One region of the Streptomyces sp. NPDC044984 genome, then DNA from elsewhere that is predicted to be linked to it. Evidence: riboswitches for the same ligand, from Rfam matches in the RefSeq annotation. Region 1 holds a riboswitch; each other region holds the start of a gene.
The links. A riboswitch is a leader RNA that binds a small molecule or an ion and turns the genes downstream of it on or off. The one in region 1 is predicted to bind cobalamin.
Positions count from the first base shown of each region.

Region 2: another riboswitch for cobalamin. It lies ahead of AB0A94_RS03475 (energy-coupling factor ABC transporter permease); the one in region 1 lies ahead of AB0A94_RS05995 (prenyltransferase/squalene oxidase repeat-containing protein).
Region 3: another riboswitch for cobalamin. It lies ahead of AB0A94_RS17540 (ribonucleoside-diphosphate reductase subunit alpha); the one in region 1 lies ahead of AB0A94_RS05995 (prenyltransferase/squalene oxidase repeat-containing protein).
Region 4: another riboswitch for cobalamin. It lies ahead of AB0A94_RS28065 (cobalamin biosynthesis protein); the one in region 1 lies ahead of AB0A94_RS05995 (prenyltransferase/squalene oxidase repeat-containing protein).

Region 1 is NZ_JBEZBE010000004.1:105,321-112,619, reverse strand. Features, by position in the region: gene AB0A94_RS06015 (glycosyltransferase family 4 protein) at 1-694, opposite strand, end outside; gene AB0A94_RS06010 (TetR family transcriptional regulator) at 901-1,596, shown strand; gene AB0A94_RS06005 (RNA-guided endonuclease TnpB family protein) at 1,667-2,890, shown strand; partial or broken gene AB0A94_RS06000 (cellulose binding domain-containing protein) at 2,949-3,200, shown strand; cobalamin riboswitch at 3,300-3,440, shown strand; gene AB0A94_RS05995 (prenyltransferase/squalene oxidase repeat-containing protein) at 3,549-4,784, shown strand; gene AB0A94_RS05990 (SCO2322 family protein) at 4,781-5,419, shown strand; gene AB0A94_RS05985 (energy-coupling factor transporter transmembrane component T) at 5,409-6,683, shown strand; gene AB0A94_RS05980 (ATP-binding cassette domain-containing protein) at 6,680-7,299, shown strand, end outside.
Region 2 is NZ_JBEZBE010000002.1:289,310-296,608, reverse strand. Features, by position in the region: gene AB0A94_RS03505 (DNA repair ATPase) at 1-42, shown strand, start outside; gene AB0A94_RS03500 (TetR/AcrR family transcriptional regulator) at 16-645, opposite strand; gene AB0A94_RS03495 (aldo/keto reductase) at 751-1,803, shown strand; gene AB0A94_RS03490 (ATP-binding cassette domain-containing protein) at 2,023-2,886, opposite strand; gene cbiQ (cobalt ECF transporter T component CbiQ) at 2,883-3,632, opposite strand; gene AB0A94_RS03480 (energy-coupling factor ABC transporter substrate-binding protein) at 3,639-4,055, opposite strand; gene AB0A94_RS03475 (energy-coupling factor ABC transporter permease) at 4,052-4,762, opposite strand; cobalamin riboswitch at 4,792-4,975, opposite strand; gene AB0A94_RS03470 (ABC transporter substrate-binding protein) at 5,178-6,767, shown strand; gene AB0A94_RS03465 (ABC transporter permease) at 6,788-7,299, shown strand, end outside.
Region 3 is NZ_JBEZBE010000014.1:113,998-121,296, forward strand. Features, by position in the region: gene AB0A94_RS17520 (GntR family transcriptional regulator) at 1-692, shown strand, start outside; gene AB0A94_RS17525 (DUF3311 domain-containing protein) at 930-1,196, shown strand; gene mctP (monocarboxylate uptake permease MctP) at 1,193-2,821, shown strand; gene AB0A94_RS17535 (GNAT family N-acetyltransferase) at 2,899-3,405, shown strand; cobalamin riboswitch at 3,421-3,589, shown strand; gene AB0A94_RS17540 (ribonucleoside-diphosphate reductase subunit alpha) at 3,712-6,072, shown strand; gene AB0A94_RS17545 (ribonucleotide-diphosphate reductase subunit beta) at 6,123-7,079, shown strand; gene AB0A94_RS17550 (hypothetical protein) at 7,110-7,299, opposite strand, start outside.
Region 4 is NZ_JBEZBE010000029.1:80,132-87,430, forward strand. Features, by position in the region: gene cobN (cobaltochelatase subunit CobN) at 1-510, opposite strand, end outside; gene AB0A94_RS28060 (cobyric acid synthase) at 507-2,018, opposite strand; gene AB0A94_RS28065 (cobalamin biosynthesis protein) at 2,015-2,956, opposite strand; cobalamin riboswitch at 3,077-3,215, opposite strand; gene AB0A94_RS28070 (hypothetical protein) at 3,384-3,605, opposite strand; gene AB0A94_RS28075 (inorganic phosphate transporter) at 3,637-4,890, opposite strand; gene AB0A94_RS28080 (class II aldolase/adducin family protein) at 5,466-6,212, shown strand; gene AB0A94_RS28085 (alpha/beta fold hydrolase) at 6,446-7,299, shown strand, end outside.

The sequences.
Region 1 (7,299 bases):
GGACGCGGTCCCGCCGTACGCCGAGGTCGTCGACGATCTCCTGGCGGGAGCTGCCGGAGACGGTGAGCACGGACGGCAGGCGGCGCGCCACCCTCTTCTGCATCCGCGTGAAGGCGTACCAGCGGCGCACCGAGTACCGCCGCTGCCAGTTCTCGGCGGCGTCCAGTTCCAGCCGCCGGTCGACGGTGATGGGGTGGTGGATGGTGGTCACCAGGGGGGCGCCGAGGTCGCCGAGGAGGCCGTAGCCGAGGGTCTGGTTGTCGTGGACGACGTCGAAGTCGCCGCGCCGGGCGCGCAGATGGCGGCGGGCGCGCAGGGAGAACGTCAGCGGCTCGGGGAAGCCGCCGGTCCACATCGTGCCGACCTCGAGCGCGTCGATCCAGTCCCGGTACTCGTCGCGCCTCGGGGTGCGGAAGGGGTCCGGCTGGCGGTAGAGGTCGAGGCTGGGCAGTTCGGTCAGGCCCGGCCCGTCACGGCCCTCGTCGAGGACGTCGAGTATGGGGTAGGGCTGGGCGCCGATGACCTCGACGCGGTGTCCGAGGCGGGCGAGTTCGCGGGAGAGGTGGCGTACGTAGACGCCCTGCCCGCCGCAGAACGGGTTTCCCTTGTAGGTGAGGAGTGCGATGCGGAGCGGTCGCAAGCCGTCGGATGCGGGCCCCTGCGAGGGCCCGGCCTGACTGGCCTCAGCGGTCACTCTGGGCCCCCTTCTCCCTGCACGGTCACGCGAGATTATGCCGGGACGCTCATCTAGAACAAGTTTCAGAGTTGATCGTTCGGAGGATCCGAATCTACCGGCAGGTAAGGGTGCTGGCAGCAGCGGATCAGGTGATTCACGCCACGACGGACGGCATGCCATGCTGTCTGATCATCCACCCTCACCGACTGTCACGGACGGGACCCATGCCTACGGAAGCCAACAGGGACGAGGCGGCCAGGGCAGCCAAGGCGGACACGGCGGGCAAGGCGGCGGCGACGGAGGCCGGCACCGCGCGCCCCGCCCCGGCCTCCCCGCTCACCGAGCGCCAGGAGGCGCGCCGGCGCCGCATCCTGCGGGCGTGCGCGCAGCTGGCCGGCCGGGGCGGCTTCGACGCGGTGCAGATGCGCGAGGTCGCGGAGTCCTCGCAGGTGGCGCTCGGCACGCTGTACCGCTACTTCCCGTCCAAGATCCATCTCCTGGTCGCGACCATGCAGGACCAGCTGGAGACCCTGCACGGCACGCTGCGGAAGAAGCCGCCGGCCGGTGAGACCCCGGCCGAGCGGGTCGCCGAAACCCTGATGCGGGCCTTCCGCGCGCTCCAGCGGGAGCCGCACCTGGCCGACGCGATGGTGCGCGCCCTGACGTTCGCGGACCGCAGCGTGAGCCCGGAGGTCGACCAGGTCTCGCGGCAGACCACGAGGATCATCCTGGACGCCATGGAGCTCACCGATCCCACGCCCGAGCAGCTCTCGGCCGTCCGGGTCATCGAGCACACCTGGCACTCGGCCCTGATCACCTGGCTCTCGGGCCGCGCCTCCATCGCCCAGGTCAGGGTCGACATAGAGACGGCGTGCCGCCTGATGGATCTGACGACCCCGGAGGCCGCGGACGCCCGCTGAGCCAGCAGGGGGAGGTGGGGAACGGGTGTTCCCGGTTCCGGCTGGGTTGGCTTGTTCGTACGATCTTCGTGTGCAGCTTCGCTATGCGTTCCGGTTGTATCCGGATACCGGTCAACGGGTCGCGTTGACAAGGGCGTTCGGGTGTGCGCGTGTCGTGTTCAACGACGCGGTGCGTACCCGTGAAGACGCCCGCAAGGCCGGCTGGCCGTTCCCGACGGCTGCCGGGTTGTCCCGGAAACTGATCACCGAGGCGAAGCGGACAGCGGAACGAGCCTGGCTGGGGGACGTGTCCGCGGTGGTGCTCCAGCAGTCCTTGCGGGACGCGGAGGCTGCGTACCGCGCCTTCTTCGCCTCCCTCAAGGGCACCCGCAAGGGCGCCCGGGTGGGCGCGCCCCGATTGAAGTCGCGCAAGGATGCGCGGCAGTCGGTGCGGTTCACCGCCAACGCCCGCTGGAGTATCACCGGCAGTGGCAGGCTGAGCCTGCCGAAGATCGGCGCGGTGAAGGTGAAGTGGTCTCGCGTCCTTCCCGCCACGCCGTCGTCCGTCACCGTGCTCAGGGACGCCGCTGGGAGGTTTTTCGCGTCCTTCGTCGTCGACACCGACCCTGTCACCGACCGGGCGCGGATGCCCGAGACGGACCGCACCGTCGGCATCGATCTCGGCCTCACGCACTTCGCCGTCCTCTCCGACGGCACGAAGATCGACTCCCCGCGTTTCCTGCGGCGTGCGGAGAAGAAGCTGAAGAAGGCCCAGCGGGAGCTGTCCCGCAAACAGAAAGGGAGCAACAACCGTGACAAGGCCCGCCTGAAAGTTGCCCGAGCCCACGCGAAGGTCACCGACGCACGCCGTGAGTTCCACCACAAGCTCTCCACAAGGCTGATCTCCGAGAACCAAGGAATCGCGGTGGAGGACCTGTCGGTCAAGGGACTGGCGCGTACCAGGCTGGCCAAGTCGGTGCACGACGCAGGATGGGCACAGTTCACCGGCATGCTGGGATACAAGGCGAAGCGGTACGGCCGAACCCTGGTCGAGGTGGGCCGGTTCGAACCGACCTCCCAGACCTGCCACGTCTGCGGCACCGTGGACGGCCCCAAACCCCTCAACATCCGGGAATGGACTTGCACGGCCTGCGGTACCGTCCACGACCGGGACCACAACGCCGCGATCAACATCGAAACGGCCGCCGGACTGGCGGTATCGGCCTGCGGAGCGCCGGTAAGACCGGGAGCGATCCCGGCACAGCGCGAAGAAACAGGAAGCCACGGATTCCCGACCGATGTCCGTGCCGCGTAGCAGCACAGCAAGGTCGAGAAGGCCAGAATCCTCGGGCTTCAGCCCAGGAGCAAGTCAAAACGGCAAGGTGACGATCACGGCGGGCAGTTCGCCGATCACCGCCTGGAGCGTGAACGTCACCATGACGGCCCCGCAGAAGGTCGTCTCCGTCTGGAACGGCTCACCCACCTGGGACAGCGGCGGCACCGTCATGACGGTGCGGTCCAGCTGGAACGGCACGCTCGCGGCCGGGGCCTCGACCAGCTTCGGCTTCACCGTGAACGGCGGTACGACACCCCCGCCGCAGGTCGGCGCCTGCACGGCGTCCTGACCCGGCCCACCGCACCCGCACCCCTTTTCCGGGGCTGCGGGTGCGGTGCGCGCCTCACGGCCCGCGTGACCCCCCTCACCGAAGCCACCCCTGGCCCCTTCCCTACGGGCGGGTAGAGTGTCGGCGTCGTCATCACACCGTACGGGGGGAAGCCGGTGCAATTCCGGCGCTGACCCGCAACCGTGAACCGTCCGCCGAAGACGGTGAGCCGGACTGCCCCGCACGGTCCGTGACCGGCTCACGTGCCCGGCGCTCCGCCGGTGCACGGCACCGTCGAGGCATACGGAGCCGAGCCGCCGGGGTGTCCCGCGCTGCCCGGCCCTCCTGCAGGGAAGGCACCCGCCGATCATGAATGTTCGCCGCAGCGCAGCGGTCCTGGCCGCCGTCGCCGTGATCGGCGCCGCCACTCCGGCCGCCGCCGACACGTCCCCGTCCCCGTCACCGTCCCGGGCGCCGCTCCCCTCCGCCCTGTACGGCGACGGCGACCCGCAGTACGACGGCGTCTGGCGCCAGTCGCTCGCCCTGCTCGCCCAGCACACGGCCGGCGTCGAGCCGCCGAAGGCGGCCGTCGACTGGCTGGCCGGCCAGCAGTGCGCCGACGGCTCCTTCGCCCCGTACCGCGCCGACACCGCCGAGGCGTGCGACGCGAAGACGACGGTCGACACCAACCAGACCGCCGCCGCCGTCCAGGCCCTCGCCGCGCTCGGCGGCCACGACGACGTCACGAAGAAGGCCGTCGGCTGGCTGAAGTCCGCGCAGAACGAGGACGGCGGCTGGGGCTACGTCGCGGGTGGCGCCAGCGACACCAACTCCACCTCCGTCGTCATCGGCGCGCTCGCCGCCACCGGTGAGAAGCCGGCCGAGGTGAAGAAGGACGGCAAGTCCCCCTACGACGCCCTGCTGACGCTGGCGCTCCCCTGCGAGGGCGACGGCGCGGGCGCCTTCGCCTTCCAGCCGGACAAGAAGGGCGGACTGGTCGCCAACGCGGACGCGACGGCGGCGGGCGTGCTCGGTTCGCTGGGTGCGGGCCTGGCCGTCGAGCCCGGCAAGGGCGAGGCGAAGGCAGCCGCCTGCGAGAAGGCCGACGGCCCCGAGCAGGCCGCCGCCAACGGCGCCGCGTACCTGGCCGACGCCCTCGCCGAGGACGGCCACCTCACCTCCGCCCTCCCCGGCGCCGAGGACCAGCCCGACTACGGCAACACCGCCGACGCGGTCGTCGCACTCGCCGCGCAGGGCTCCGCGGAGCAGGCCGGCAAGTCCCTGGCCTGGCTGGAGAAGAACGCCGCCGACTGGGCGACCAAGAGCGGTCCCGCCGCCTACGCCCAGCTGATCCTCGCCGCCCACGCCACCGGCGCCGACCCGCGCGACTTCGGCGGGACGGACCTCGTGAAGCAGCTCGGCGCGACGGGCCCGGCCGCCGCCGGGAAGAGCGCGGAGACGAAGTCGGCCGAGAAGGACGAGAAGAAGGACGAGTCGGAGTCCGACTCCGGCTTCGGCGTCTGGTGGTTCGTCGGCGTCTGCCTGGTCGCCGGCATCGGCATCGGCTTCCTGATCAGCGGCCGCGCGAAGAAGCAGCAGCCGTGATCCGCCGGGCCACCGTCCTGTTCCTGGCCGCGCTCCTGCCCCTGCCGGCGGGCGCGGGCCAGGCCCAGGCCGTCGGCTACCGCTACTGGTCCTTCTGGGAGCGGAACGGCACGGCGTGGACGTACGCCACCCAGGGCCCGTCCCTCGCCCGCCCCGCCGACGGCGACGTCCACGGCTTCCGCTTCTCCGTCAGCGAGAACTCCGCCGACGCGGCGAAGCCCCGGGGCACCGCCGACTTCGACACCATCTGCGCGAAGACCCCGGCGGCCGACGGCAGCAAACGCGTGGCCCTGGTCATCGACTTCGGCACCCCCGCCGACGCCCCGTCCGGCGAAACCCCGCCGACGGCCCGTACGGCCTGCGCCCGGGTCCCCGAGGACGCCACCACCGCCGAGGCCCTGGCCACGATCGCCGAACCCCTCCGCTACGACACCAACGCCCTGCTGTGCGCGATAGCGGGCTACCCGAAGAAGGGCTGCGGGGAACAGGTCGCGGCAAAGCAGCCCGCCGCTCCCGCGGAGGAGAAGACCGAGTCGGACGACTCCGGCCCGTCGATCGGCCTGGCAGCGGGAATCGCCGTCGTCGTACTCCTCGGAACAGCAGCCCTCTGGCAGGCCCGCCGCCGTGCGTCGTAGCTGCGGGCAGTCGTGCCCGCGCAGCTGCGGGCAGTCGTGCCCGCGCAGCTGCGGGCAGTCGTGCCTCCCCCAGGGCCCGAAAGGGCCTGGGAGGCACCCCCAGGGCGGCACGGGTGGGCGCAGCGGCACCCGGCAAGCGCCGGCGGAGCAACCCACCCCCGGGTACGTCCAACGGCACCGCACCCACCTCCACCCCGGCGCCTGGTGGCTCTGGGCCCTCTCCCTCGGCACGGCCGCCACCCGCACCACCAACCCCCTCCTCCTCACCCTCCTCATCACCGTCTCCGCCTACGTCGTGGCGACCCGCCGCCCCCACGCCCCCTGGTCCCGCTCCTACGGCGCCTTCGTCAAACTCGCCCTCGCCGTCCTCCTCGTCCGCCTCGCCTTCGCCGTCCTCCTCGGCTCCCCCATCCCCGGCACGCACGTGCTCGTGCACCTCCCCGAAGTCCCCCTCCCCGACTGGGCGCAGGGCATCCGCCTCGGCGGCGAGGTCACCGCCGAGGCCCTCACCTTCGCCCTGTACGACGCCCTCCGCCTGGCCGCCCTCCTCATCTGCGTAGGCGCCGCGAACGCCCTCGCCAACCCCTCCCGCCTGCTCAAGTCCCTCCCCGGTGCCCTGTACGAACTCGGCGTGGCCGTCGTCGTGGCCCTCACCTTCGCCCCGAACCTCGTCGCCGACGTCCAGCGCCTGCGTGCCGCCCGCCGGCTGCGGGGCCGGCCCGACAAGGGCGTCCGCGGCCTGCTCCAGGTCGGACTCCCGGTCCTGGAGGGCGCGCTGGAACGCTCGGTCGCCCTCGCCGCCGCGATGGACGCGCGCGGATACGGCCGTACCGCCGACGTACCCCCCGCCGTCCGCCGTACCACCGCCGCCCTCACCCTCGGCGGCCTGCTCGGCGTCTGCGCCGGGACGTACGGGCTGCTCACCGCCGAGGGCGGCGCCTACGGCCTCCCCGTCCTCCTCGCCGGTGTCGCCGCCGCCCTCGCGGGCCTGTGGCTCGGCGGACGACGCACCCTGCGCACCCGCTACCGCCCGGACCCCTGGGACGCCCGCGCCTGGCTGGTCACGGCGTCCGGAGTCGCCGTGGCCGCCCTCCTGACCCTCGCCGCGTCCCGCGATCCGGCGGCCCTGCACCCCGGTGTGGTCCCGCTCGTCGCGCCCACGCTTCCCCTGTGGTCGGCGGCGGCCGTCCTGATCGGCCTGCTCCCCGCCTTCGTCACCCCCGCCCCCGAGGCGTCGCACACCCGCAAGGAGCCGACGACGTGATCCGCTTCGAGAACGTGTCGGTGACGTACGACGGCGTGGACGAACCCGCCGTCCGGGGCGTCGACTTCGAGGTCCCCGAGGGCGAACTGGTCCTGCTCGTCGGCCCGTCCGGCGTCGGCAAGTCGACGGTGCTCGGCGCGGTGAGCGGCCTGGTCCCGCACTTCACCGGCGGCACCCTGCACGGCAGGGTCACGGTCGCGGGCCGCGACACCCGCACCCACAAGCCGCGTGAACTCGCCGACGTCGTGGGCACGGTGGGCCAGGACCCGCTCTCCCACTTCGTGACGGACACCGTGGAGGACGAACTCGCCTACGGCATGGAGTCGTTGGGACTCCCTCCGGCCGTGATGCGCCGCCGGGTGGAGGAGACCCTGGACCTCCTCGGCCTCGCCGGCCTCCGCGACCGTCCCCTCGCCACCCTCTCCGGCGGCCAGCAACAGCGCGTCGCCATCGGCTCGGTCCTCACCCCGCACCCCCGGGTGCTGGTCCTCGACGAACCGACGTCCGCCCTCGACCCCGCGGCGGCGGAGGAGGTCCTCGCGGTCCTCCAGCGCCTGGTCCACGACCTCGGCACCACCGTCCTCATGGCGGAACACCGCCTGGAACGCGTCATCCA
Region 2 (7,299 bases), on a different contig from region 1:
GACGCGGGAAGCCGGTCACCCGCGGCCTTCGTCGCCCCGTAGGTACGCTCCCGCACGCGCCGCGGCCGCCGCGGCCTCGGCGGCCCGGTCCGCGGCGGCTTCGTCGAGGGGGGCGCCGGTGGTCAGCAGGCGGTAGTAGAGGGGGGCGGAGACGGCGCGGATCACCTCGTGGGCGTCGGTGCCCTCGGGCACCTCGCCACGGTCGACGGCCTGTCGGACGCAGGGTGCCCACTCCTCGACGCGGATGTCGTAGAAGCGGTGCAGGGCCTCGGCCGTCTTCGCCTCGCAGGTGGCGGCGGCGATCACCGCCTTGAACAGCGCTCCTTGCCGCGGATCGGCCAAGGTGCGCTGCACGAGCCGGGCGTTGGCCTTGAGATCACCGAGCAGCGAACCGGTCTCGGTGCGCGGCAGCGACTGCTCGGCCATGTCCAGCAGCAGATCGGCCACCAGACCGGTCACCGTTCCCCAGCGGCGGTACACGGTGGTCTTGCCCACCCCGGCACGGCGCGCGACGTCGGCGAGGTCCAGGCGGGCGAAGCCGTGCTCCGCCAGGGCGTCCCCGGCCGCCCGCAGCACCGACGCCCGCACCCGCGCCGTGCGCCCACCAGGACGGACGGTCCCCGGATCAGCATCCTCAAACCCCATAACGGGACTCCAGTTTCGTTAATCACTCACATCTGCTACGTTGAGAGCCATATTAACGGAACTCCAGACCCGTTAACTGGATCGGGCGACGTGAGAGGAACAGTCATGGAGTACAGGCGGCTGGGCGCATCCGGCCTCAAGGTCCCCGCACTGAGCTTCGGCGCCGGCACCTTCGGCGGCCAGGGACCGCTGTTCGGCGCCTGGGGCACCACCGATGCGCAAGAAGCGCGTCGTCTGGTGGACATCTGCCTCGACGCCGGGATCACGATGTTCGACACCGCCGACGTCTATTCCGGCGGGGCCTCCGAGGAGGTGCTGGGCGCGGCGATCAAAGGCCGCAGGGACCAGGTGATCGTGTCCACCAAGACCGGCCTGCCGATGGGCGACGGCCCGGGCGACGCGGGCACCTCCCGGGCACGCCTGATCACCGCGTGCGAGGACGCCCTGCGCCGGCTCGGCACCGACCACATCGACCTGTTCCAGCTGCACGCCTTCGACGCCGGCGCGCCGATCGAGGAAGTCCTGTCGACGCTCGACGATCTCGTGCGGGCGGGGAAGGTCCGCTACCTCGGCATCTCCAACTTCTCCGGCTGGCAGGCGATGAAGTCCCTGGCGAGCGCGGAGAGGCACGGCCACCCGCGCTATGTCGCACATCAGGTCTACTACTCACTCATCGGCCGCGACTACGAATGGGAGCTGATGCCCCTCGGGCTCGATCAGGGCCTCGGAGCCCTCGTCTGGAGCCCGCTCGGCTGGGGACGGCTCACCGGCAAAGTCCGCCGCGGCCAGGCGCTCCCGGCCGGCAGCCGACTGCACCGCACCGCGGACTACGGCCCGCCGGTCGAGGACGAACACCTCTACCGCGTGGTCGACGCCCTCGACGAGATCGCGCGGGAGACCGGCAGGAGCATTCCGCAGATCGCCATCAACTGGCTGCTGCAGCGACCGACCGTCTCCTCCGTCATCATCGGTGCCCGCGACGAGAACCAGCTCCGCCAGAACCTCGGTGCCGTCGGCTGGACGCTCACGCCCGACCAGACGGCGAAACTCGATGCGGCGAGCGGCAGGACGGCGCCCTACCCGTACTTCCCCTACCAGCGCCAGGAAGGCTTCGCCCGCCTCAACCCGCCGGTGGTCGCGCCTGTCCCTGCCGCATGACAGCGGCGTCTGCCGCGGGCAGCCGGGGATCGGTGATGCCGAGCTTGCCGCGCGGCACGCGGGTGACAACAAGGGTGTCCGCGTCGACGTCGCCCTTCACCTACGCCTCGGTGTCGCGGCCGGAGGCCCCGGAGGCGGGAGCCCTTCGGCCTCGACGGAGCCGGTGGCCGAGGCGACGGCGGCCGGATTCCCCGAGTGGCATGACGGACCGGCCCGCCCTCAGGGGAGCCGTGCGTCACCGCCGGTGACGGACGCGGTCACCAGGGCCGCCAGTTCCTCCGGGGAGCGGGGGCCGGTGGCCGAGCCGGTCACCAGCCCCTGCGCCCGGAGCAGCCGCCCGACCGCCACCCCCCACGGCAGCCGCAGCCCCGCCGCCGCGAGGAGGTCCGTGCGGGCCAGCATGTCGGCCGCCGGACCGGTGTGCGCGCCCGACGGGGTGAGCAGGGCCGCGTCGTCGGCCCAGCGCAGGGCGAGGTCCACGTCGTGGGTGGCCATGACGACCGTCGTGCCGTTCCCGCGCAGGCCGTCGAGGGTGGCGAGCAGGCGTTCCTGGCCGTCGGGGTCCAGGCCCGCCGTCGGCTCGTCCAGGATCAGCACGCGGGGCCGCATGGCGACCGCGCCCGCGATCGCCGTCCGCTTGCGCTGCCCGTAGGACAGCAGGTGCGTGGGACGGTCGGCGAGGGCGGTGATGTCCAGCGCGGCGAGCGACTCCGCCACCCGGGCGCGCACCTCCGTGTCGGACAGGCCGAGGTTGAGCGGCCCGAACGACACGTCCTGGCCGACCGACGCCGCGAACAACTGGTCGTCGGGGTCCTGCACCACCAGCTGCACGGTGGTGCGCAGCGCCGTCAGCCCTTTGCGGTCGTAGCGCACCGGCCGTCCCTCGACGGTCAACTCACCGTCGTCGGGCCGGAGTCCGCCGCTCAGCAGCCGCATCAGCGTCGTCTTGCCGCTGCCGTTGCGTCCCAGCAGCGCCAGCGCGCGTCCCTCGCGCACCTCGAAGTCCAGGCCGCCGAGCACGGGCGGGCCGTCCTCGTACGCGAACGACGCGCCCCGCAGGGCCAGCAGCACGGACTCACTCACGGCAGTCGCCTTTCCAGTACGAGGGTGAGGGCGGCCAGCGCCACCAGGAGCACCACGCTCAGCGCCGTGAACCGGACGGAGACACGGGCCTCGGGCACCAGCACGCGCAGGGTGCCGTCGTAACCGCGTCCGGCGAGCCCGGTCTGCAGCCGCGCCGCCCGGTCGAAGGACCGGACGAACGCGGTCGCGCCCAGCCCGCCCAGCGAACGCCACGTCGCCGCCCGGGTGGTGTGCCCGAGCCGGGCCGCCTGCGCCTGGCGGACGCGGCGCACCGAGTCCAGCAACAGGAAGCTCATCCGGTACGTCACCAGCGCCACGTCCACGAGCGGGGCCGGCACCCCGGCCCGCACCAGACGCGGCAGCAGGTCGGACATCGGCGTGGTGAAGGCGAACAGCAGCACGCCCAGCGAGGCCGCCGACGTGCGCAGCAGCAACTCCCCGGCGCGCGGCGGCCCGTCCTCGGCCCAGGACACGAACCCGCCCGGCCCGCCCACCCGCACCAGCAGGGGCAGCGCCCCGGTGACGCAGAAGCCCAGCGGCACCCGGTACGCCCGCCACAGCCGCCGGCCCGGCACCCCCGCCGGGCCGAGCAGCACCGCGAGCGCCGCCACCAGCACCAGGGCCGCGCCCGGCCAGGGCGGCAGCGAGATCGCGAGCACGGTGAGGCCCAGCCCCAGCACGGCCTTGTCCACGGGATGACGGCGGCGCCAGCGACTGCCGTGCGCCGCCGCGTCGATCGGCAGCACGTGCCGTCAGCCCCGTCGTCGTTCGGAAACGGCCTCGGCGTCCGTGTCCGTGTCCGTCGTGTCCGTGTCCGCCGTATCCGTATCCGCGTCCGCGTCCGCCTCCGCCCGCAGCCGCTCCAGCGCCCGAGCCTCCCCCTGCCGACGCCCGCGCCGCACCCCGAAGTAGTACGCGAGGACGCCCGCGCCGAGTGCCGCCTGGAGGGCGAACAGCGCCGACTCGATCTCGCCGGACGGCGGTTCGTACAGCGGCGAGAACCAGGGCTCGTAGTCCGGGTCGAGCTCGGTGATCGCCGTCTCCGCCTCGGCGTCCGCGCCGGCGAAGGGCTCCTCCTTGTGGTCGCCGAGCCCGAAGACCAGCGGGATCACGGCGAGGGCGGCCACGAGCACCAGCAGCAGCGTGTTGATCTTCGCGTTGCGGCTCATCGGGCCACCGCCTCCGCCGAGTCCGCCGTCTTCCGCCCGGCCGCCGATGTCACCAGCACCCCGAGCCGCGTCAGCTCCCCCTTGCTCGACTGCACCAGCATGCGCATCACCAGCACCGTCAGCAGCCCCTCGCTCACCGCGAGCGGGATCTGCGTCACGGCGAAGACGGAGCCGAACTTGCCCAGCGCGCCCAGGAAGCCGCTGCCCGGGTCGGGGAAGGCGAGCGCCAGCTGCACGCTCGTCACGCAGTACGTCGACAGGTCGGCGACGAACGCGCCGGAGAACACCGCCACCATCAGCGGCACGTCGTACCGGCGCAACAGCCGGTAGAGCCCGTACCCGGCCCAGGGGCCGACGACCGCCATCGAGAAGACGTTGGCGCCCAGCGTGGTCAGCCCGCCGTGGGCGAGCAGCAGCGCCTGGAACAGCAGGGTGATGGTGCCCAGCACCGCCATGACCGGCGGCCGGAACAGGATCGCGCCCAGACCCGTGCCGGTGGGGTGGGAGCAACTCCCCGTGACGGACGGCAATTTCAGCGCGGACAGGACGAACGTGAACGCTCCCGACGCGCCGAGGAGCAGCGTGCTCTCGGGATGCTCCCTGACGTCGCGGACGAGCGACCGGGCTCCGTGGACGACGAACGGCGCCGCCGCGACGCCCCAGGCGACCGCGTGCGCCGGTGGCAGAAAACCCTCGGCTATGTGCATGGCTCAGCAGACCCTCTCCAGCACCTCGTGGATGGTTGACGCGCCTTGGCCGGTCTCCTGGCTGACGGGTACCACCGCCCGTGCTCCGCCTTCCCGGGTCCCGAAGGACCCAGTGGCCGTCCGTGAGGACTGGAGCCGGACTTCCCGATCACAGTGGCGAGGGCCGCACCGGTGTCGCACCGATTTCCCGTCACCAAGGCGTGGTGACAGTAGTGCCCGTTCCGGTCCGGTGACAAGCGGCCACAGGGGGCGCGCGGACGGCGCCCGGCAGCTCGCGCACCGGCGCGCACCTGCGCACTTGACACGAGCGGCGCCGCCCGCCGGGGCGGGGGAGTGAGGGGCCGGTGTCCTGGGCAGTACCTTGCTGCAATTAATATGCAACAACGATTTCCAGGCATCAGGGATGTGAGGTTCGATGACGACCCGACGAATACGGGGTGCCGCCGCCGCGCTCGCGATGGCCGGCGCGGTCGCCGCCTGCTCGGCGCCGGGCGACGGCGGCGCGGACGGCGGGGCGTCCGCCGATTCCGTCGTGATCGGGGTCCCGTCCGAACCGGACACCCTCAGCCCCCTGCTCGGCTACGGCAAGGACGGCAACTCCAAGATCTTCGACGGACTCCTCGCCCGCGACGCCGACATGAAGCTGAAGCCCGCCCTGGCGAAGGCGCTCCCCGAGATCAGCGACGGCGGCCGCACCTACACGTACACCCTGCGCGACGGCGTGAAGTTCAGCGACGGCGAACCGCTCACCGCCGACGACGTGGTGTTCACGTACCGCACCGTCCTGGACGACGAGACCAACAACACCGCCAAGAGCGAACTCGACGCCGTCAAGCAGGTCCGGGCGGACGGCGACGACAAGGTCGTCTTCACCCTGGACTACCCCTACGCGGCCTTCGCCGCCCGCACGGTGCTGCCCATCGTCCCCGAGCACGTAGCGGGCGAACAGGACCCCAACACCGGCTCCTTCAACACCGAGCCGGTCGGCACCGGCCCGTACGTCCTCACCGGCTGGAGCAAGGGCGAAAAGCTCACCTTCAAGGCCAATCCGGACTACTGGGGCGGCGCGCCGAAGGTGAAAAAGCTCACCATGGCGATCATCGCCGACGACGACGTCCGCGCCACCCGGCTGCGCTCCGGCGACCTCGACGGCGCGACCCTCCCGCCCAACCTCGCCGCCACCTTCAAGAGCGACGACGGCAAGAAGACGTACCGGGCGACGTCGTACGACTTCCGCGCCGTCACCCTCCCCACCGGCAACCCGGTCGCCGGCGACACCGCGATCCGCCGCGCCCTGGACCTGGCCGTGGACCGCGAGACCATGGTCGACAAGATCCTCGACGGCGCCGGCCGCCCCGCCTACGGCCCGCTGCCCCTCGACGACCCCTGGTTCGCCGAGGACGTCGAACGCCCCCAGGACCTCGGCAAGGCCAAGAGCATCCTCGACGAGGCCGGCTGGAAGCCCGGCGAGGACGGCATCCGCGCCAAGGACGGCCGCCCCGCCCGCTTCACCCTCTACTACCCCTCCGGCGACAAGGTCCGCCAGGACCACGCCCTCGCCTACGCCTCCGACGCCAAGAAGGCCGGCATCGACGTCGAGGTGGAGAGCGCCACCTGGGAGGTCATCGAGCCCCGGATGAAGCACGACGCCGTCCTCGCCGGCTTCGGCAGCACCGGCGACCCCGACTTCGGCCTCTACACGCTCCTGCACTCCTCCCTCGCCGGGGACGGCTTCAACAACATGGCCCTGTACGACAACCCGGCCGTCGACGAGGCCCTCGACACCGGCCGCCGCAGCCAGGACCCGAAGGACCGCGAGGCCGCCTACGACGACCTCCAGCGCGAACTGGTGAAGAACCCCGGCTACACCTTCCTCACCCACATCGACCACATGTACGTCCTCGCCGACCGCTGGCAGGACCTCACCACCCAGACCGAACCGCACGAGCACGGCTTCGCCAGCGGCCCCTGGTGGAACGTCGAGGACTGGCAGCCCGGCGCATGACTTCCCTCCCCTGGGGAGAGATGACCCGGCTCACGGCACGGCGGGCCCTGTTCGCCGTGCCCGTGCTGCTCGTCGTCACCTTCGGCGTGTTCGCCGTCGCCGCCGCCTCCCCCTTCGACCCCGTCAAGGCGTACGCCGGCACCGCCGCGCTCGGCGCCGACCAGGAGACCCTGGACCGGCTGCGCGAGAACCTCGGCGTGGACCGGCCGTTCACCGCCCGCTGGTGGGACTGGCTGACCTCCGCGTTCGGCGGCGACCTCGGCCAGTCCACCGTCATGCGCCAGCCCGTCGCCGAGGTCATCGGCGAACGCCTGGTCTGGTCGGCCCTGCTGTGCGCCGTCGCGTTCGCCGTCGCCGTCCTGCTCGGCACCGTGCTCGGCGTGCTCGCCGCCCGCCGCCCCGGCTCGCTCCTCGACCGCACGGTCACCTCCCTCGCGTACGCCCTGGAGGCCGCACCGGTCTTCTGGACCGCCCTGCTCGCCGTCTGGCTGTTCGCCCTCCACCTGGACGTCCTCCCGGCCGGCGGCCTCAC
Region 3 (7,299 bases), on a different contig from region 1:
ACCGGCTGAAGAAGCACCTGCTCGACATGACCGAGACGGCGCCGCCCGGCACGCCGGTCCCGCCCGAGCGCACCCTGGCGGCGGAGTTCGACACCTCGCGCACCACCGTGCGCCAGGCGCTCCAGGAACTGGTGGTCGAGGGTCGCCTCGAGCGCATCCAGGGCAAGGGCACCTTCGTCGCGAAGCCCAAGGTCTCCCAGGCGCTCCAGCTCACGTCGTACACCGAGGACATGCGCGCCCAGGGCCTGGAGCCCACCTCGCAGCTGCTGGACCTCGGCTACATCACCGCCGACGACCGGCTCGCCGGGCTGCTCGACATCACGGCCGGCGGGCGGGTGCTGCGCATCGAGCGGCTGCGCATGGCCAACGGCGAGCCGATGGCCATCGAGACCACCCATCTGAGCGCCAAGCGCTTCCCCGCGCTGCGCCGCAGCCTGGCGAAGTACACGTCCCTCTACACCGCCCTGGCCGAGGTGTACGACGTCCGTCTCGCGGAGGCCGAGGAGACCATCGAGACGTCCCTGGCCACCCCGCGCGAGGCCGGCCTGCTCGGCACCGACGTCGGCCTGCCGATGCTGATGCTGTCCCGGCACTCGCTGGACCGGGACGGACAGCCGGTGGAGTGGGTGCGGTCGGTGTACCGGGGCGACCGGTACAAGTTCGTCGCCCGCCTGAAGCGCCCCCAGGACTGAGCCCGGCCGTCCCCGCAGCGGGCCCTCGGCAGATCTTCGGCGGGCCCTCGATGGGTCCCCGGCGGGTCCGCAAAACCCGGCGAAGCGGGCGGTCGGCAGGGATTGCGTTGCTGTTTCCTCTCGGTTGAGCGGCGCCTGGGTACCGCTATGCGGACGAGGGGTTACGACCGCGCCACACCCTGACCTAGATTTCCTGCGCATTACCGCCGGTGATCAGTGAGGGGACGGAGCCGTCTGATGTCACAAGCCCCAGAAACCAGAGGAGGGCCGGTGGTGACGCCCGTGCGCGTCGTCATCGCCCTCTGTCTCGTCGCACCATTCGTGGCCATGCTGTGGGTCGGGTCCTACGCGAAGACCGACCCGGTGTTCATCGGCATCCCCTTCTTCTACTGGTACCAGATGCTGTGGGTGCTGGTCTCCACCGCCCTGACGATGATCGCGTACAAGCTCTGGCAGCGTGACCAGCGCGCCCGCTCGGCCGCGAAGGGCGGTGCGTCGCAGTGAACGACGGCGTCAACGGCGTGGCACTCGCCGTCTTCATCTTCTTCTTCCTGCTGGTCACGGCGATGGGCTTCATGGCCGCGCGCTGGCGCAAGGCCGAGAACGAGCACAGCCTGGACGAGTGGGGTCTGGGCGGGCGGTCCTTCGGGACCTGGGTCACCTGGTTCCTGCTCGGCGGCGACCTGTACACCGCGTACACGTTCGTGGCCGTACCGGCGGCGATCTACGCGGCGGGCGCGGCCGGCTTCTTCGCGGTGCCCTACACGATCCTGGTGTACCCGCTGATCTTCACCTTCCTGCCCCGGCTGTGGTCGGTGTCGCACAAGCACGGGTACGTGACGACGTCCGATTTCGTGCGCGGCCGGTTCGGCTCGAAGGGGCTGTCGCTGGCCGTCGCGGTCACCGGCATCCTGGCCACGATGCCGTACATCGCGCTCCAGCTGGTCGGCATCCAGGCCGTGCTGGACGTGATGGGCGTCGGCGGCGGCGAGGACACCAACTGGTTCGTCAAGGACCTGCCGCTGCTGATCGCCTTCGGTGTGCTGGCGGCGTACACGTACTCGTCGGGTCTGCGGGCCCCCGCGCTGATCGCGTTCGTCAAGGACACGCTGATCTACATCGTGATCGCCGTGGCGATCATCTACATCCCGATCAAGCTGGGCGGCTTCGACGAGATCTTCGCCTCCGCGCGGGAGGCGTACAGCGAGACCAACCCGGCCACGGGCGCGCCGCGCGGTGCGCTGGTGCCGGGCGAGGCGGGCCAGTGGACGTACGCCACGCTGGCGCTGGGCTCGGCGCTCGCGCTGTTCATGTACCCGCACTCGATCACCGCGACGCTGTCCTCGCGCAGCCGTGAGGTGATCCGCCGCAACACCACGATCCTGCCGCTGTACTCCCTGATGCTGGGCCTGCTGGCGCTGCTCGGCTTCATGGCGATCGCGGCCGGGGTCAAGGTCAGCAACGGCCAGCTGGCGATTCCGCAGCTGTTCGAGAACATGTTCCCGGACTGGTTCGCGGGCGTGGCGTTCGCGGCGATCGGCATCGGCGCGCTGGTACCGGCGGCGATCATGTCGATCGCGGCGGCGAACCTCTTCACCCGCAACATCTACAAGGACTTCATCAAGCCGGACGCGACGCCGAAGCAGGAGACCCAGGTCTCCAAGGTCGTGTCCCTGCTGGTGAAGGTGGGCGCGCTGGCCTTCGTCCTGACCATGGACAAGACCGTCGCCATCAACTTCCAGCTGCTCGGCGGCATCTGGATCCTGCAGACCTTCCCGGCGCTGGTGGGTGGCCTGTTCACCCGCTGGTTCCACCGCTGGGCGCTGATCGGCGGCTGGGCGGTCGGCATGGTCTACGGCACGGTCGCCGCGTACGGGGTGGCCTCGCCGACGCAGAAGCACTTCGGCGGGTCGTCGAAGGAGATCCCGGGCATCGGCGAGATCGGCTACATCGGCCTCACCGCGTTCGTGATCAACGTCCTGGTCACGGTCGTCCTGACCTTCGTCATGAGGGCCGTCAAGGCGCCCGAGGGCATCGACGAGACCAAGCCGCAGGACTACACGGCGGACGCGGGTGACCCCGGTGTCCAGGTGGAACTTCCGCCGGCCACGGCGGGCAGCAGCCACTGACGCCCGCGACGCGGGACGACGGGCCGCCGGAGGAATCCGGCGGCCCGTCGTCGTACCCGTCCGGCACACTCCCCCCCATGGACATCGTCATCCGGCCGGTGGAGCCCGGCGAGCACGGGGAACTCGGTGAGATCACCGCACAGGCCTATCTGCTGGACGGGCTGCTCGACTTCGGGGAGAGCGACGCGTACCTCGGTGAGCTGCGGGACGTGGCGAAGCGGGCGGCGACCGCCGAGGTGCTGGTCGCCGTGGAGAACGGGGCGGTGCTGGGCGGGGTGACCTTCGTGCCGGGTCCCGGCCCGATGGCCGACCTGGCCGGGCCGGGCGAGGCGGAGATCCGGATGCTCGCGGTCGCCCGCGCGGGCCGCGGCCGGGGCGCCGGGGAGGCCCTGGTGCGTGCCTGCGTCGACCGGGCGCGGGCCGCCGAGGGGTGCGTGCGGATCGTGCTGTCGACCCAGCGCCCCATGTGCTCCGCCCACCGCGTCTACGAGCGGCTGGGGTTCACCCGCAGCCCGGAGCGCGACTGGAACCCCCTGCCGGACCTGGACGACATCACTCTGCTCACCTACGAGTTGACGCTCTGACACCTTCGCGACACAACATATGGGGTTGGCGGCGGCACCCGACACAAGATGTATGCTCGTGCTCGCTGTCGTCGCAGGGGAATCCGGTGCGAATCCGGAACTGTCCCGCAACGGTGTACCCATGCCCGCGTACGCGTGTGCCTGGGCGTCAGTCCGAGGACCTGCCGACAGTGCGCCCGGCCGTCCGGTCCGGGTGCCTGGACGTCCGGGCCTCGTGGAATGGGCCGGTGGACGCGACGCCGCGTGCGCTCGTGTGCTGCCCCCTGCCCGCTTCGAGGCCCCGTGCCGAGCGAGGGAGAGCCCCACGTGACCATCGCGCCAGCCGATCCGGCCTCAGCGATCGACGTGACCGAGGAGAGCGGCGGCCCCGGTGCCGCGCTGCTGCGGACCCTGACCGAGCTGACCGCCGACCTGCCGGACGCCGACCCCGGCCGGGTCGCCGCCGCCGCGCTGCGCGGCCGGTCCGCTTCCGCCGACGAGGCGGAGCTGCGGGAGCTGGCCACCGAGGCGGCGGCCGGGCTCATCTCCGAGGACCCGGCCTACTCCCGGCTCGCCGCCCGGCTGCTGACCCTCTCCATCCGGGCCGAGGCCGCCTCACAGGGCGTCACCTCGTTCACCGGGTCCGTCGCGACCGGGCACCGCGAGGGCCTGATCGCCGACCGGACCGCCGGGTTCGTCCGGCTGCACGCGGACCGGCTCGACGCGCTGATCGACACCGGCGCCGACGACCGCTTCGGCTACTTCGGCCTGCGTACCCTGCACAGCCGCTACCTGCTGCGGCACCCGCTCACCCGCAAGGTCGTCGAGACGCCCCAGCACTTCCTGCTGCGGGTCGCCGCCGGACTCGCCGAGGACGACAGCGCGCGCTCGGTGGACGAGGTCGCCGCGCTGTACGGGCTGATGAGCCGCCTGGACTACCTGCCCTCCTCCCCCACCCTGTTCAACTCCGGCACGCGGCACCCGCAGATGTCGTCCTGCTACCTCCTCGACTCCCCCAAGGACGAGCTGGACTCCATCTACGACCGCTACCACCAGGTCGCCCGCCTCTCCAAGCACGCCGGCGGCATCGGCCTGTCCTACTCCCGTATCCGTGCCCGGGGTTCGCTGATCCGCGGCACCAACGGGCACTCCAACGGCATCGTCCCGTTCCTGAAGACGCTCGACGCCTCGGTCGCCGCCGTGAACCAGGGCGGCCGGCGCAAGGGGGCGGCGGCGGTCTACCTGGAGACCTGGCACCTGGACATCGAGGAGTTCCTGGAGCTGCGCGACAACACCGGCGAGGACGCCCGCCGTACGCACAACCTGAACCTCGCGCACTGGGTGCCGGACGAGTTCATGCGCCGGGTGGAGGCCGACGCGCCCTGGTCGCTGTTCTCCCCGGCGGACGTGCCCGAACTGGTCGACCTGTGGGGCGAGGAGTTCGACGCGGCGTACCGGGCCGCCGAGGCGAAGGGCCTGGCGAGGAAGACCCTCCCGGCCCGCGAGCTGTACGGCCGCATGATGCGCACCCTCGCGCAGACCGGCAACGGCTGGATGACCTTCAAGGACGCCGCCAACCGCACGGCGAACCAGACCGCCCAGCCGGGCCACGTCATCCACTCCTCGAACCTCTGCACGGAGATCCTGGAGGTCACCGACGACGGGGAGACGGCGGTCTGCAACCTGGGGTCGGTCAACCTCGGCGCCTTCGTGGAGCAGGGGGACATCGACTGGGAGCGCCTCGACGAGACGGTGCGCACGGCAGTGACGTTCCTCGACCGGGTCGTCGACATCAACTTCTACCCGACCGAGCAGGCGGGCCGCTCCAACGCCAGGTGGCGCCCCGTCGGTCTCGGCGCCATGGGCCTGCAGGACGTCTTCTTCAAGCTGCGGCTGCCCTTCGACTCCCCGGAGGCGAAGGCCCTGTCCACGAGGATCGCCGAGCGGATCATGCTCGCCGCGTACGAGACCTCCGCCGACCTCGCCGAGCGGGACGGCCCGCTCCCGGCCTGGGAGAAGACCCGTACCGCCCGGGGAGTACTGCACCCCGACCACTACGACACCGACCTGACCTGGCCGGAGCGCTGGGCGGCGCTGCGGACGCGGATCGCCTCCGTCGGGATGCGCAACTCGCTGCTCCTGGCGATCGCGCCCACCGCCACCATCGCGTCGATCGCGGGCGGATACGAGTGCATCGAGCCGCAGGTGTCCAACCTGTTCAAGCGCGAGACGCTGTCCGGGGAGTTCCTCCAGGTCAACTCGTACCTGGTGGACGACCTGAAGCGGCTCGGCGTGTGGGACGCGCGCACCCGTGAGGCGCTGCGCGAGGCGGGTGGCTCGGTGCAGGACTTCACCTGGATCCCCGAGGAGGTGCGCCGGCTGTACCGCACGGCGTGGGAGATCCCGCAGCGCGGTCTGATCGACATGGCCGCCGCCCGCACCCCGTTCCTGGACCAGGCGCAGTCGCTCAACCTGTTCCTGGAGACGCCGACCATCGGGAAGCTCTCCTCGATGTACGCGTACGCCTGGAAGCAGGGCCTGAAGACCACGTACTACCTGCGCTCCCGCCCGGCGACCCGGATCGCCCGCGCGGCGGCCCGCACCACCGTCCCCGTTCAGCAGGCGGCCGACCCCGAGGCCGTCGCCTGCTCCCTGGAAAACCCCGAGTCCTGCGAGGCCTGCCAGTGACGACCACCAAGAACCTGCTCGACCCCGGCTTCGAGCTGACGCTCCGTCCCATGCGCTACCCCGACTTCTACGAGCGCTACCGGGACGCCATCAAGAACACCTGGCACGTGGAGGAGGTGGACCTCCACTCGGACGTGGCCGACCTGGCGAAGCTCAGCCCGGAGGAGCAGCACCTGATCGGCCGGCTGGTCGCGTTCTTCGCGACGGGCGACTCGATCGTGGCCAACAACCTGGTGCTGACGCTGTACAAGCACATCAACTCCCCCGAGGCGCGGCTGTACCTGTCGCGGCAGCTCTTCGAGGAGGCGGTGCACGTCCAGTTCTACCTGACGCTGCTCGACACCTACCTGCCCGACCCGGACGACCGGGCGGCGGCCTTCGCGGCCGTGGAGAACATCCCGTCCATCCGGGAGAAGGCCGAGTTCTGCTTCAAGTGGATGGACTCGGTGGAGCAGATCGACCGGCTGGAGACCCAGGCGGACCGCCGCCGCTTCCTGCTCAACCTGATCTGCTTCGCCGCGTGCATCGAGGGCCTGTTCTTCTACGGGGCGTTCGCCTACGTCTACTGGTTCCGCGGCCGGGGTCTGCTGCACGGGCTGGCGACCGGCACCAACTGGGTGTTCCGGGACGAGACGATGCACATGTCCTTCGCCTTCGACGTGGTCGACACCGTGCGCAAGGAGGAGCCGGAGCTGTTCGACGAGGAGCTCGGGCAGCAGGTCACCGACATGCTGCGCGAGGCGGTCGAGGCGGAACTGCAGTTCGCGCGCGACCTGTGCGGGGACGGGCTGCCGGGCATGAACACCGACTCGATGCGGCAGTACCTGGAGTGCGTCGCCGACCAGCGGCTGGTGCGGCTGGGCTTCGCGCCGGTGTACGGCTCGGAGAACCCGTTCTCCTTCATGGAGCTCCAGGGCGTCCAGGAGCTGACGAACTTCTTCGAGCGGCGCCCGTCCGCGTACCAGGTCGCCGTGGAGGGCACGGTCGACCTGGACGAGGACTTCTAGGCGGTCGTGCGCCCGGGCGCCGCCCCGCCGTCACGCCGCTCGCGCGGTGCGGCGCGGGGCGGCGCCCGTCTCCGGGCGTGACGCCGCCGGCCCCTCGCGGTGCCCGGCGGCGGCGCGGGCGGCCTCGGCCCGCTCGATCTGCCGGTCGATCCGCCGCTCGCGCGCGATGCCGATCAGGGCGGGCAGGGTCATGAAGAGGAACAGGCCGAGAACGGCCACC
Region 4 (7,299 bases), on a different contig from region 1:
GAAGGCGGTGTTGCCGCTCAGTTCGTGGGCGCGGTAGAAGAGCACGCCGACGGTGGGACGGCCCTCGACCGCGGTCCGCTCCCCGTGCAGCCCGTACTCCGGCATCTTGCGCGGCTGTTCGAACCCCTCGCCGGTCAGCAGCACGGTGTCCGACAGGAAGCGGGCCAGTTCGGTCAGGTTCTCCGGGCCGCCCTCGACGAGGTACCGCAGCGCCTCCGCGACCACACCGGCCGGCACCGTCGACTCGGCCATGAGTTCCGCGTCCGGCACGGACTCCCCGCCCAGCAGCACCGCCGGGACGCCGGACGCCTTCAGCGCCGCGAGCCCGTCCTCCCAGGCGCGCTTGCCGCCCAGCAGCCGTACGACGGCGAGGTCCGCCCCGTCGAGCAGCGCGGGCAGCTCGTCCGCGACGTCCACGCGGGTCGGGTTGCCGATCCGGTAGGGGGCGCCGGAGGCACGGGCCGCCAGCAGGTCCGTGTCGGCGGTCGACAACAACAACACAGTGCTCATGCGGGCGCTCCCGGTGGGATGAAGGGCAGTCCTTGCGGCGCGCCGGACTCGATGAGCCGCCACAGCGCGTCCGTGTCCGCGTGCTGTTCGATCAGATCGCCGAGCCGGTCGAGCTGCTCCTCGCGCAGCGCGGCGAACGAGGTGTCGGGGGCCGGCACGAAGCGGCGGCCCGCGGCGGCGGCCACCTCGCGCAGGAAGGCCCGCCGGAAACCGTCCGACTCCAGTGAGCCGTGCCAGTGCGTGCCCCAGGTCTGTCCGACCCGGCAGCCGTCCAGGAAGGGTTCACCCCCTGTGACGTCGGCGACGCCGTGATGGATCTCGTACCCCTCGACGGGCTCCCCGAGGGCTTCGCCCGAGGGACGCGTGAGGGTCTTCTCCCGCGCGAACCGCACCCGCACGGGCAGCACCCCGAGGCCGTCCACGTGGCCCCGGCGGCTCTCCACGTCGTCCTCGATGTGCTCGCCGAGGACCTGGAAGCCCCCGCAGATCCCGAGCACGGGCCGCCCCTCGGCCGCCCGCCGCTCCAGCGCCTCCGCCAGCCCGCGCTCCCGCAGCCACTCCAGGGCCCGTACGGTCCCGCGGGTGCCCGGTACGACCACGAGGTCGGCGTCGACCAGCTCCTCGGGGCGGTCCACGAACCGCACCACGACGCCCGGTTCGGCGGCGAGCGCGTCCACGTCGGTGAAGTTGGACATCAGCGGCACCGCGCAGACGGCGACCCGCAGCACGTCCTCGCCGACCGGCGCGGCGACCACGGACTCCCGTACGGCGCCGCGCAGCGACACCCTGAGTCCGTCCTCCTCGTCGATGCCGAGGCCGTGCCGGAAGGGCAGCACGCCGTACGCGCGCCGTCCGGTCAGCCCGCGCAGCATCTCCAGGCCCGGTTCCAGCAGCGACACGTCGCCCCGGAACTTGTTCACCAGGAACCCGGCGACGAGCTCCTGGTCCTCGGGGGAGAGCAGGGCGACGGTGCCGAAGAAGGACGCGAAGACGCCGCCCCGGTCGATGTCGCCGACCACCAGGACCGGCAGTCCGGCACCCCGGGCGATCCCCATGTTCACGATGTCGGTGCGCCGCAGATTGATCTCGGCCGGGCTGCCGGCCCCCTCGCAGATCACCGCGTCATACGTGCCCCGCAACTGCTCCAGACAGTCCAGCACGGTGCCGAGGAGCCGCTGCTGCCGCCCGCCGTGGTACCCGCGTGCGCTCATCTCCCCGACCGGCCTGCCCAGCAGCACCACCTGGCTGGACTGCTCGCCGCCCGGCTTGAGCAGCACCGGGTTCATCAGCGCGGTCGGCTCGACCCGGCAGGCCTGGGCCTGCATGGCCTGTGCCCGCCCGATCTCGGCGCCCTCCCGGGTCACGAACGAGTTCAGCGACATGTTCTGCGCCTTGAACGGCGCGACCTTGACGCCCTGCCGCACCAGCCACCGGCAGATCCCGGCGGTCACGACGCTCTTGCCGGCGTCCGAGGTGGTCCCGGCGACCAGCAGACCCCCACCGCTCACGATGCACGTCCCTTCATGACGCTCCGCGCGAGGACGCAGGCCCCGAGCGCGAGCCAGGCGACCCGCCGCGAGAGCCGTACCGCCCGGTCGATGTCGGACACGGCGACGGCACGCCCGCCGCCGCCCAGCACGGGCCGGTGCTCGACCCGCCCGCCGTAGGAGAGGGTCCCGCCGAGCCGTACGCCGAGCGCGCCCGCGAAGGACGCCTCGACGGGCCCGGCGTTGGGGCTGGGATGCTTCGCCGCGTCCGCGCGCCACGCCCGCACGGCCCCGCGCGGGTCCGGTCCCGCGAGCGCGGCGAGTACGGCGGTCAGCCGCGCCCCGGGCCACCCGGCGACGTCGTCGAGGCGGGCGGAGGCCCAGCCGTAGCGGCGGTGACGGGGGGACTTGTGGCCGACCATCGCGTCCAGCGTGTTGACGGCCCGGAACCCGAGGAGGCCCGGCACCCCGGCGACGGCACCCCACACCAGCGCGCCCACCACGGCGTCGGAGGTGTTCTCGGCGACGGACTCGACCACCGCGCGGGCGATCCCGTCGGCGTCCAGCGCCTGCGGGTCCCGGCCGCACAGGTGCGGCAGCCGCGCCCGCGCCGCCTCGACGTCCCCGGCCTCCAGCGCCCGCCCGATGGTGCGGGCCTCCCGGGCCAGTGAGGTCCCGCCGACGACGGCCCAGGTGGCGACACCGGTCAGGGCGGCGGAGGCGGCGGGGGAGGAGCGTACGAGGCGTGCGGCGAGGCCGCCCAGCGCGACCGTTCCGCCGACGCACACGGCGGTGTGCAGCGCGCCCCGGCCCCGGTCGTCCCGCCACAGCACCCGTTCCACGGCAGCCGCGGCCCGCCCGAAAGCGGCGACCGGATGCCCCCGGCGGGGGTCGCCGAGCAGCAGGTCGCCGAGGAGGCCGGCGGCGGCGCCGTACGCGAACACGCGATCGGCACCCATGGGTCAGCCGGCCGAGGAACCGGAGGGGAGGGCCCCGGGAAGGGGCGGAGCGTCGCTGATCGACCTCGGCAGGCAGCCGCGCATGGCGTTATGTCCTCACTCAGGGTGTCCACGCCCTGGTTCGACGAGACCGGCGGTGAGAGTTCCTGGCTCCCGGGGTGTCTACCCCGGTGACAGTGGCGGGACCGCGCCGGAATCGCACCGGCTTCCTCTCCTGCCGCCGTAGTGGCTGAGGCAGTCCACCACGGCCCCGGAAGGGCCGTCAACTTGCCGTTGACCTGCGAGGCTGAAGTGTGCTGAGGCCCACAGAGGGGCTCCGGTGGGTGAACCGCAGGCGGGGGGTGCGCGGGCGGGGGCGCACACACGCGAGCGGGCGGTGCGGATGCCGAGGCACCCGCACCGCCCGCCGGACGGAGACGATCCGTGATCAGGCCATGATCAGGTAGATCCCGTACCCCACCGCCGCCGCGCACGCCGCGAAGCAGGCGTAGGCGGCGCTGACCGCCAGGGCCGCGGACTCGCCCTGCGCGGCGGCCCGCTCGCGGCGGGACAGGCCGTTGATGCCGAGGGTGAACAGACCCACCAGGGCCACGGTGACCACGAGGCTGACGCCGAAGACGGAACCGAGGGCCGCCCAGTCGATCTTCATGGTGTTCTTCTTCCTTCGTACCGGGACGCGGTCAGACGGTCGTCTTGGCCGACGGGGCCGCCGGGTCGATGGGGGCCGGGGCCGGGATGGTGGCCGAGAGGTCCTCGGCCACGGTGCCCGCCGGGGGCGGGGTGACGGCGGCCATGGCCGTGGTCACCACACCGGCCGGCTCCCCGTCGGCGCCGTCGTGGTCGTTGACGTTGGTGTGGTCGACGACCTCGCGCCGGGAGATCTTCCAGATCGCGGCGCTGGAGGTGATCAGGAAGACGGCCACGAGGGCGGTGCCCCAGTCGCCGAAGCCGCAGACCCACTCGGCGAGCGCCGCGACCAGGGCCGCGGCCGGCAGCGTCAGGCCCCAGGCGACGAACATCCGGGTGGCCGTCGACCAGCGGACGACACCGCCCTTGCGGCCCAGGCCCGCGCCCATCACGGAACCGGAAACGGAATGCGTGGTGGAGAGGGAGAAGCCGAGGTGCGAGGAGGCCAGGATGACCGTCGCGGCGCTGGTCTGGGCGGCGAAGCCCTGCTGCGGCTGGAGGTCGGTCAGGCCCTTGCCCATGGTGCGGATGATGCGCCAGCCGCCGAGGTAGGTGCCGAGCGCGATGGCGACGCCCGCGGAGAGGATGACCCACAGGGGCGGGTCGGAGTCGGGGGCGAGGGTGCCGCCGGCGACCAGGGCGAGGGTGATGATGCCCATCGTCTTCTGGGCGTCGTTGGTGCCGTGGGCCAGGGAGACCAGGCCCGCGGAGGCGATCTGTCCGGCGCGGTAGCCCTTCGCGGAGGCGTTGGCCTCGGCCTTCCGGCCCAGACGGTAGGTCAGCCGGGTGGCGAACAGCGCGGCGACTCCGGCCACCAGCGGGGCGGCGATCGCGGGGATCAGGACCTTGGTGACGAGGACGTCGCCGTGCACCGCGCCGAGGCCGGCGGAGGCGACGGTGGCGCCGATCAGACCGCCCATGAGGGCGTGCGAGGAGCTGGACGGCAGACCGACCAGCCAGGTCAGGAGGTTCCAGAGGATCGCACCGACCAACGCGGCGAAGATGACCTCGGGACGGATGCCGGACTCGTCGACGAGTCCTTTGGAGATCGTGTTGGCGACCTCCACCGAGAGGAAGGCGCCCACAAGGTTCAGTACGGCGGACATGGCCACCGCGACCTTGGGCTTGAGGGCACCGGTCGAAATGGTCGTCGCCATCGCGTTCGCGGTGTCGTGGAAACCGTTCGTGAAATCGAACGCGAGTGCGGTCACCACCACAATCGCGAGGATCAGCGAGAAGCTTTCCATTTACCCAGGCATTCGTTCGAGGTCATTGACTGGTTGAACGTAGGTAACCAGGGTGAACGGAAGATGAACTGGAATGGGCATCGTGGTGACCGTAAGAGGGGGCGGGCGCTCCGCCGGATGGCGCAGCCGCGCCGTGCCGTACGGGAGGCCCCGCGGCGCGGGCCTTCAGGCGCTCCGGGTGAACCTCTCCGTCCGGTCGAGTGAGCCGTCGAGGAGATCCTGGTCACCCGGAAGGGTGCCGCCGCCGTTGTCGTACTGCCGGAAGGTCCACGCCGGCCGGCCGGCGGCCGGTGAGCCGCCGGACCTCGTCGCTGAAGGACCGGATCCAGCCGGTCGGGCGGTGGGCGGGCGGCGGCCGCGGAGACGGGGCGGCGGTGTGTGCTCACGGGCCGTGTTTCCCCCGGAACGGCGACGTGGCGCACGGGAGGCCCGGACGCCGCTGGGAGATCGTCGAACGGCTGACGCTCTCCGGCCAAGGGGAACCGAGGGGGTACGTGCCGGTACGCACCCTTACGGAGGGTCGGCTTCCGGCCTGCGGCGCCCCGGGCCGGGGAGCCGCCTGGCAGGATCGCGGCATGGCTGAGCAGCGGCGGGACGGGCGGGAAGCGGGGGGCGCCGGAGGCGGCGCCCGGGACGTGGGGGAGACGCGGGGGAGACGTGTGCGCGAGGAGGAGGCGCGCGCCTGGGCGGACCTCGTCGGCACCGCGCGCCGGACCGTCGCCGACGGGCTCGTCGTCGGCACCTCCGGCAACGTCTCGGTGCGGGTCGGCGAGACCGTCCTGGTCACACCGTCGGGAGTGCCGTACGACCGGCTGACGCCGGACGACGTGACGGGCGTCGACCTCACCGGCCGGCAGGTCCTCGGCACGCTCGTCCCCACCAGCGAGCTGCCCATGCACCTGGCCGTCTACCGGACCACCGGCGCGCACGCCGTCGTGCACACGCACGCCGTGCACGCGACGGCCGTCTCCACGCTCCTCGACGAGCTGCCGCTGATCCACTACATGGCCGCGGCACTCGGCGGACCCGTCCGGGTCGCCCGCTACGCGACGTACGGCACGGACGAATTGGCCGAGAACATGCTCCGCGCCCTCGACGGCCGCACCGGCTGCCTCCTGCAGAACCACGGCACCGTCACCCACGGCACGACCCTCGCCCAGGCCTACGACCGCACGGCCCAGCTGGAGTGGATGTGCCGCCTCTGGCTGACCGCGTCCTCCGTCCCGGGCCTGTCCCCGCACCTGCTGACCCGGGAGCAGCTGACGGAGGTGGGGGAACGCCTGCGGGGCTACGGGCAGCGAACCAGCCCGTCCGGCGCTTGAGGGCGAGGCCCGCGGGGCCGATGGAGGTCCGGGGCGCAGCCCCGGGGACGACGGGGGTGCCTCCCGCTCGAGCGAAGCCGAGAGTGGGGGAGGGAAGGGGCGGCGGGGGCGAGACGCCCCACCCGCGGCCCCCGCCGGCGTGCCCGTCTCCCGCGGCCGGACGGGACCTGCCGACCGGCCGGCCGTGTGGTGCCCACTGGCCGGGTACACGTTCCGCCATGACACTGGAGAACGTGCGCACTGCCAGAGCGACGGCCGCCGCCGTCACCGCCGTGATAGGGGCCGGCGCCGCCGCGGTGGCCGCCGGCCGGTTCGCCAGCGACGCCGCGCTCAGGACGCCCCCGGGCGGCCCCCTGCCCACCGAACCCGGACTCACCGTCCACGCCACCGCCGCCGGTCAGATCGCCCTCACCAGGGACCTCGCCACCCTGCGGCCCGGACGCCACGGCCTCAGCGGAGACGGTTTCCACGCGGTCGTCGGACCCGTACTGCCCGGCACCCCGGACTCCGCCGACACCGTCGTGCGCCGCCTCGAACGCGTCACGTACGGCACCCTGGAGCCCGGCGACCGCGCCTGGCTCACCCCGAACCTGTACGTCGGCGACCCGGGCGGCGCCCTCGGCCTGGACCACACCGACCTCGAGGTCCCCGGCGAACTCGGCCCCCTGCCCGCATGGTTCGTGCCGGGTGCCCGGGACACCTGGGTGGTCGCCGTCCACGGCCTCGGCACCACCCGGGAACACACCATGAACCTCATGGAGTTCCTGCACCGCCACCGCTTCCCGGTGCTCGCCCCCGCCCACCGGGGCGACCCCGGCGCGCCGCGCTCCCCGGACGGCCTCAGCCACCTCGGCGAGACCGAGTGGCGCGACCTCGACGCGGTGCTCCACCACGCCGTGGACTCCGGCGCCCGGCAGGTCGTCCTGTACGGCTGGTCCACCGGAGCGGCCATGGCGCTGCGCGCCGCCGCCCGCTCCGAGGTGCGCGCACGCGTCGCCGGTCTCGTCCTCGACTCCCCGGTGCTCAACTGGGAGGCGACCCTGCGCGCCCTCGCCGCGGCCCGGCACACCCCGGGCGTGCTGCTGCC